Regions from separate parts of the Caballeronia sp. LZ029 genome, predicted to be linked through region 2. Evidence: riboswitches for the same ligand, from Rfam matches in the RefSeq annotation. Region 2 holds a riboswitch; the other holds the start of a gene.
What was found. A riboswitch is a leader RNA that binds a small molecule or an ion and turns the genes downstream of it on or off. The one in region 2 is predicted to bind cobalamin.
Positions count from the first base shown of each region.

Region 1: linked by a shared signal. The riboswitch ahead of cobW (cobalamin biosynthesis protein CobW) and the one ahead of QCE73_RS03310 (TonB-dependent receptor domain-containing protein) in region 2 are both predicted to bind cobalamin.

Region 1 covers NZ_JARUXO010000004.1:988,683-992,220, forward strand. Annotated here, with positions in the region: gene cobN (cobaltochelatase subunit CobN) at 1-599, opposite strand, end outside; gene cobW (cobalamin biosynthesis protein CobW) at 606-1,691, opposite strand; cobalamin riboswitch at 1,811-2,067, opposite strand; gene QCE73_RS30565 (cobalamin biosynthesis protein) at 2,157-2,582, shown strand; gene QCE73_RS30570 (hypothetical protein) at 2,557-2,757, shown strand; gene cobO (cob(I)yrinic acid a,c-diamide adenosyltransferase) at 2,875-3,477, shown strand; gene QCE73_RS30580 (cobyrinate a,c-diamide synthase) at 3,483-3,538, shown strand, end outside.
Region 2 covers NZ_JARUXO010000001.1:711,525-715,062, forward strand. Annotated here, with positions in the region: RNA gene ssrS (6S RNA) at 1-147, opposite strand, end outside; gene QCE73_RS03300 (cell division protein ZapA) at 242-556, opposite strand; gene QCE73_RS03305 (ATPase) at 553-921, opposite strand; cobalamin riboswitch at 1,180-1,505, shown strand; gene QCE73_RS03310 (TonB-dependent receptor domain-containing protein) at 1,585-3,459, shown strand; gene QCE73_RS03315 (iron ABC transporter permease) at 3,495-3,538, shown strand, end outside.

The DNA of each region.
Region 1 (3,538 bases), on a different contig from region 2:
CCTTCGGTCCAGCGCGCCTGCCAGTCTTCGATCGTCGCGATATCGCGCTCGGGATGATAGATCGCGACGGCAGGCAGCGGGCTCGGCGGCTGCGGCTCGCGTCCGAAGCCGAACGCGTGATGCGCGATCGTGCGCAGGAATTCTTCCGCATTGCGCGCGCCGCCTTCACGCAGATAGCGCGACAGCTCGCGGCAAAACCGGGCATCCGCCGTGCTTTTGCCGATGAGATTCGGGTCCTCGGTGAGATCGCCCGAAAACATCGCGAGCATCTGTTGCTCTTGGTTCGCGAGCGCGACGAGCCGTTCGATGCCGTAAGGCCAGTACGATTCGCCGCCAAGGTGATCGACGATCACGACCTTCGCGTGACGCAACACATCGTCGATATAGAAATCGACCGACGCGGGCTGGCGCAGGAACGATTGATTCGCGAGCCGCACTTCGGGAAAGCCCGCTTCCAGACGCGGAAACACGCTCGCGAGCAACGCGAGCGTCGTGTCGGCGGAACTGAGCACCACGATCGGCGCGCGTGTCTGATCGATGCGCATGACGCCTTGCGCATCGTCGACGAAGCCTCCCGGTGTCGTGCGGAGCAGATGCATGGCTGCTTATGCCTGCACGGCAGCGCTCGCGAGCGCCGCGTCGAATGCGCGTTGCAGCGTGTCGCGATCGAGGTCTTCGCCGATCAGCACGAAACGGCTTTGCGTCGTCGCTTCACCGGCTTGCCAGCGGCGATCGAAATAGCTGTCGAAACGACGCCCGACGCCCTGCACGACGAGCCGCATCGCAGCGCCCGGCAGCGCGGCGAAACCCTTCACGCGATAGATCGTGTGATGCTCGACGAGCGCATGCAATGCCGCGATGGCCTGCTCGCGCGATTCGACCTTGCCCTGAACGACGAACGAATCGAACTTGTCGTGATGGTGATCGGCGTGGCCTTCATCGTCGGGCGAGCCGTGATGATCGTGGCGCAGATGAATCGTCTCTTCCGATGCCGCTTCGAGACCGAGCAGCGTATGCACATCGAGCCGGCCCATTTGCGCAGGCACGATCTTCACTTCGCGCGGAATCTCGGGACGCACGAGCGCCTCGACTTTTTGCAGCGCTGCATCGTCCATGAGATCGGTCTTGTTCACGATGACGAGATCCGCCGACGCGAGCTGATCCTCGAACAACTCGTGCAGCGGCGATTCGTGATCGAGATTCGGATCGGCCTTGCGCTGCGCATCGACGGCGACGGGATTGGCCGCGAACTGGCCGCTCGCGGCGGCGGGACCATCGACCACGGTGACGACCGCATCGACCGTGAACGCGTTCTTGATCGACGGCCAGTTGAACGCCTGCACGAGCGGCTTAGGCAATGCGAGACCCGATGTTTCGATCAGCACGTGATCGATGCTGTCGCGCCGCTCGACGAGCTGCTCCATCACCGGATAGAACTCTTCCTGCACGGTGCAGCACAGGCAGCCGTTCGCGAGTTCGTACAGATTGCGGTCTTTGGACCCGGCTTCGTCGTCGCAGCCGATGCCGCAGCCCTTCAGGATTTCCCCGTCGATGCCGAGCTCGCCGAACTCGTTGACGATCACCGCGATGCGCTTTCCTTGCGCGTTGGACAGGATATGCCGCATCAGTGTGGTCTTGCCGCTGCCGAGAAAGCCGGTCACGACCGTGACGGGGATCTTGCGGGTTTGCATCGTAGCTCCGTGGCTTCAGGTGCGAGCGCTTCGTGTCGCGCGATGCGTGACAACGCCGCGGGATGAAATGGGAAACGCACGCTTGATGGATCATGGGCCGCGCCGCATCCCCGCGACAGCGATCCCTGTGAAAGTCTGGCCGGTATCCGGGCTGACGATTGCGCCGCTTCGCCTTCCCGCGCGTAAATACGCGCAGTGGCCTCGAAGCCGGCTTCCCGTTCATGCGATGAAACATCGCGTGCACGGGGAATCGCTTACCGTTGCGGGGGCAGCGCAGGTTGACGTCCACTCGATCGGTCGAAGGAACGCGCCCTGCTTCCCGTTTAACTGCGCGCGAGAGAATCCGCGCGCGAGCACCAAAACTGCGTGAAAGTCTAGGCGCGGCGGGCGCGAGCGTCAAGAAATGACGCGGCGCGCGCGGTGTCATAATGCTGGCCCGCGCGGCGCGCTTTCTTTGAATCGCACATGGAATCCGTCATTGCTCGCATGAATGCGTCTGCCGCTATGCGGCTTGCGGTCGGTATCGGCTGCAGGCGAGGCACGAGCGTCGACGCGATCGAACACGCGGTGCGTGTTGCGCTGGGCACGCATCGATTCGATGAGATCGCGATCGTCGCGAGCATCGATGCGAAAAGGGATGAAGCGGGCTTGCTCGCGTTCTGCGAGCGTCACGGCCTGCCGCTGCGCTTCTATAGCGCCGATGAAATCGCGCATGCGCCACGCACCGCGATTTCACATCATGCAGCGAAGCATCTGCACGTCGATGGCGTATGCGAGCCATGCGCGCTGCTTGCGGGCCACGCGCGCACGCTCATCGTGCCAAAGACGATCGATTGCGGCGTAACCGTCGCGATCGCAGCGGCGCATGAAACCGGTGCGAACGGAACATGAATACCGGCTTCGTCGCCATCCGCGGGCCTTTGGTTTCGGCGAGCGGCTTCGCGACAACGGGCCTGAACTTGTCGCGGCAGAGCCAGACGAGAACGATGAGCGCCACGAGTTCCAGATAGAGATAGAGCGCGTCCATTTTTCTGCTCCTGAAGTCGGTGAGTGCGTGAGTGCATGATGCCCACCGTCTGTTAGCGCAGAATTAAGCCGCGAACGCAGCCGCCACCTGATGTACGATACGGCCGTCTTTCGTCATGCAAAGACCCGCCGCAATCCCGTTCACACTGGAGTCGATGTGAAAACCGATACCGAATCGCATCTGCGCATGACCCAACGTCGCAAGGAAGGTCACGAGAAAAAGCAGGCCGCCGCCGATCACGAGAAGGGCCTTCTGATCGTGAATACCGGCAACGGCAAGGGCAAGACCACGGCGGCGTTCGGTATGGCCGTGCGCGTGCTCGGTCATGGCATGAAGCTCGGCGTCGTGCAGTTCATCAAGGGCGCGCTGCATACGTCCGAGCGCGATTTCCTCGGCGCGATCGCTCATTGCGATTTCGTCACGATGGGCGACGGCTACACCTGGAACACGCAGAACCGCGAAGCCGACATGGCCACCGCGCGCAAAGGCTGGAACGAGGCGCGGCGCATGATCGAAAGCGGCGAGTATCAAATGGTCGTGCTCGATGAACTGAACGCCGTGCTCAAGTACGAATATCTGCCGCTCGATGAAGTGCTCGACGTGCTGAAGGCGCGTCCCGCGACGCTGCATGTGGTCGTGACGGGACGTCACGCGCCCGATGCGCTGATCGAACTCGCCGATCTCGTCACCGAGATGCGGCTCGTCAAGCACCCCTATCGCGAGCAGGGCGTGAAGGCGCAACGCGGCGTCGAGTTCTGAACGCGATGCCCGACTGCCCCGCTCTGTTCATCGGCGCAAGCGCGTCGCATCAAGGCAAGAC
Region 2 (3,538 bases):
AACCTGGGTTCAAGATTTGTCGCGGTAAGCAACACTTCGGGTACATCGGACTAGCGACGCGCGCGCCCGTGCTGCAAGGTTCCGCAACCGTGCCAATGTGACATTGGTTCAAGGAATATATGACCTTGGCGCACCAGGCAGGGAAACGTCACTCTACACCAATCGTTTGCCTTTCGCAGCCCCGCCGCAGTTTCTTTTTTCGATTGACATTGCGCGCCGATTGACTCGACGCACAGACATCTCACTGCACTTCGTATTGCGCGATGACGGCGCCGAGTTGCTCGTTCATCGAATGCATCGTGCGACGGATTTCCTCGGCGGGGAAGGCCTCGCCGTGACGCACGCTGTCCTGCAACTTAAGCAATTCCGACGCCAGCGAAAGCGCTGCCATCACCGCGATGCGATCCGTGCCGCGCACGTTGCTTGCGTTGCGCACCTTGTTCATCTCGGCATCGACGCGTGCGACTGCTTCGCGCAATGCGCCTTCCGTTTCCGGCGAGCACGCGAGGCGATACGGCTGCCCGAGAATGGAGACTTCGATCTGCGTGGTCGTCATGCCTTCTCTCCTTGATGATGCTCGCCGTGCAATTCCGCTTCATGTGCTTCCGGGGAATCGGCTTCGAGGAGATCGAGTTGATTGTCGGCTTCGTCATGCTGCCCGGTTTTCGCGCGCGGCAGCTTTTCGAGAATCGCGTTGAGGCGAACTTGCGCGTCGTCGATTTTCGCGGAGAGCGAATCGCGTTCGGATTGCAGCGTATCGCGCTCTTCACGCACTTGCGCAAGCTCGGCCTGCACGTTCGCATAGTCGGCGCGCAGTTGTTCGAGTTGGTCTTGCAGCGCCTGGCGCGCCTGATTGTGGCGCTCGCTGATCTGGATCAGCCGGCCGATATTTCCTGACAGTGATTCGAGTTCGTTGAGCATGTGCTGCGTCCTCTAAAGACCTCGCATTTTAGCGCGGTTCAACGGAGCTTCCGATAATTGTCTCGTTTCGAGACGTAACAACATGCGATCTTGCGCTTAATCCTTCGAATCAAGCGCATGTCGACATGCATTCGTGTGCAGAAAACGCGAGCGCTGTTGATGGCTCGTGAGGACAGGCCGGCCGATTCTCGTTCGATTCGTCATGTGCCGCGCCCAACTGTCCGCGCCGTTTTCTTGACGGCCCCAACACGCGCTCCTACACTTGCCGCACTTTTTGGTGCTCGCATTCGCGGATCTCGCGGATGCAGTCAAACGGGAAACAGGGAGCGAAGTCTCCGAAGTCCGACCGGGACCAACCTGGGACGAGCCAACCTGTGCTGCCCCCGCAACGGTAAGCGACCGCAACGCAAGTTGCAAGTCGTCTCATGCGCGTTTTTGCAGCGCGAGCGTGTGGATTTTCATCACACAGGGTTCATTGCCCGAATCGACTGCAAGAAACGTGTCGACGCCACTGCGCACGATGCGCGGGAAGGCGAGACGATTCATCGCCAGCCCGGATACCGGCCAGAGTTCGACGCATCGGCGCTGATCGCGCGGTGCGTTCGTCGCGCATCGTCCTCGCGGGGAGCGGGGTCGCGCTCACGCGAAACGGACACTTCATTCATGGTATTGCCACAGGCCGCCCTCAAGAACGGCCGCTCTCGTCATGGCGCGCTCGTTGCCGCGGTCATCGGTTTGCCGCTCGCCGGCGCCGCACATGCCGCCGATGACGCTTCGCAAGCGCTTGCTCCTGTCGTCGTCACCGCGACGCGCGCGCCGCAGCCGCTCGCCGAATCGATCCCGCAGACATCGGTGTTCGATGAACAGGACATCGCCGACGCCAACGCCGACGATGCGCTCGGCCTCATCGCGCTCGCGCCCGGCGTGCAGATCACGCGCAACGGCGGACCGGGCGCGACGTCGGGTCTCTACATACGCGGCGCGGCGTCCTCGCAATCGCTCGTTTTGATCGATGGCGTGCGCGTCGAATCGGCGTCGCTCGGCGCGGCGCAGCTATCGCAACTGATGCTCGATCAGATCGGGCGCGTCGAGGTCGTGAACGGCAATGTGTCGGCGTTGTACGGCTCGAATGCGATCGGCGGCGTCGTGCAGATCTTCACGAAGGAAGGCGAGCCGCATCCGCCGCGCTTCAACTTCGAAGCCGAATACGGCAGCTATCACACGCAGCGTCAGTCGGCGGGCGTGAGCGGCGCGCTCGACAAGGACGGCCGCACGACCTTCAGCCTGAACGTCTCGCGCGAGAAGACCGACGGCTTTTCGTCGATCGATCCGAATATCGCGCCCGGCGCGAATCCGAACGCGAACGGCTATCTGAACGAGAGCGTCGCGGCGACGCTGCGCCACCAGTTCAGCGACAAGTGGGACGCGGGCGTGCGCTTCCTGCAATCGAACGGCATCAGCAGTTTCGACGATGCCTACGGCCTGCCGACCGATATCAACGAATCGCACGATCGCGTGCGCTCGGCGTCGGTGTTCGCGAACGGCAAAATCACCGGCGACTGGACCACGCACTTCACGATCGCGCAGGGACAGGACCGCGCGAACATCGAGCAGAACGGCGTCTATACGAACCGCTTCAATTCGGAGAACCGTCAATACACGTGGCAGAACGACTTCAAAATCAGCGACGCGCACAAGCTGCTCTTCGGTTACGAGCATCTCGATCAGACGCTCGATTCCGATCAGCTCACTGCGCCCGATCGTCACGTGAATTCGGTGTTCGCGGGCTACGTGGGCCACATCGGCGCGAGCGAATTGCAGGCGAATCTGCGTCACGACCAGTATTCCGATTTCGGCGGCGCGAACAGCTACTATCTGGGCTACGCGTATAACTTCGATGCGCACTGGAAGGCGAGCGCGAGCTATGCGGCATCGTTTCGCGCGCCGAGTTTCGACGACCTCTACTATCCGTTCAGCGGCAACCCGTCGATTCAGCCGGAGCGCAGCCATTCGGTCGAGGCGGCATTGCAGTACGCATCGAATGCGCTCGGCGTCGCGCGCGTGACGCTGTTCCAGACGCGCTATTCGAATCTGATCGACTATGTGTCCGACGGCGGTTTCTACTATGTCGCGCAGAACGTCGGGCGGGCGAAGGTGCAGGGCATCGAGGGATCGTGGGCGGGACACGTCGGCGCAACCGACGTGCGCGCGGGCGTCACGTTCCAGAATCCCGTCGACGAGACGAATCACGAGGATCTGACGCGGCGCGCGCGGCGTTTCGCGACGCTCACGGCGCATCGCACGATCGGGCGCTGGCGTGTCGGCGGCGAGTGGATCGTGAGCGGGCAACGCAGCGACTACGATTCGACGCTCGCGGGGTATGGCATCGTGAATCTTTCGGCGCGCTACGACATCTCGAAGTCGTGGTATGTCACGGCGCGCATCGACAATCTGTTCGACAAGGACTATGAACTCGCGTACTCGTACAACACGCCACGGCGCAGCGCGTACATCACGTTGGGCTGGCATCCGTCGTGAGCCACGCGCCTGAGCGGCTTGCGCGTCCGCACGCGATGAACGCGAGCCGCGCGGCCGCGATCTGGATCGCGCTCGGCGT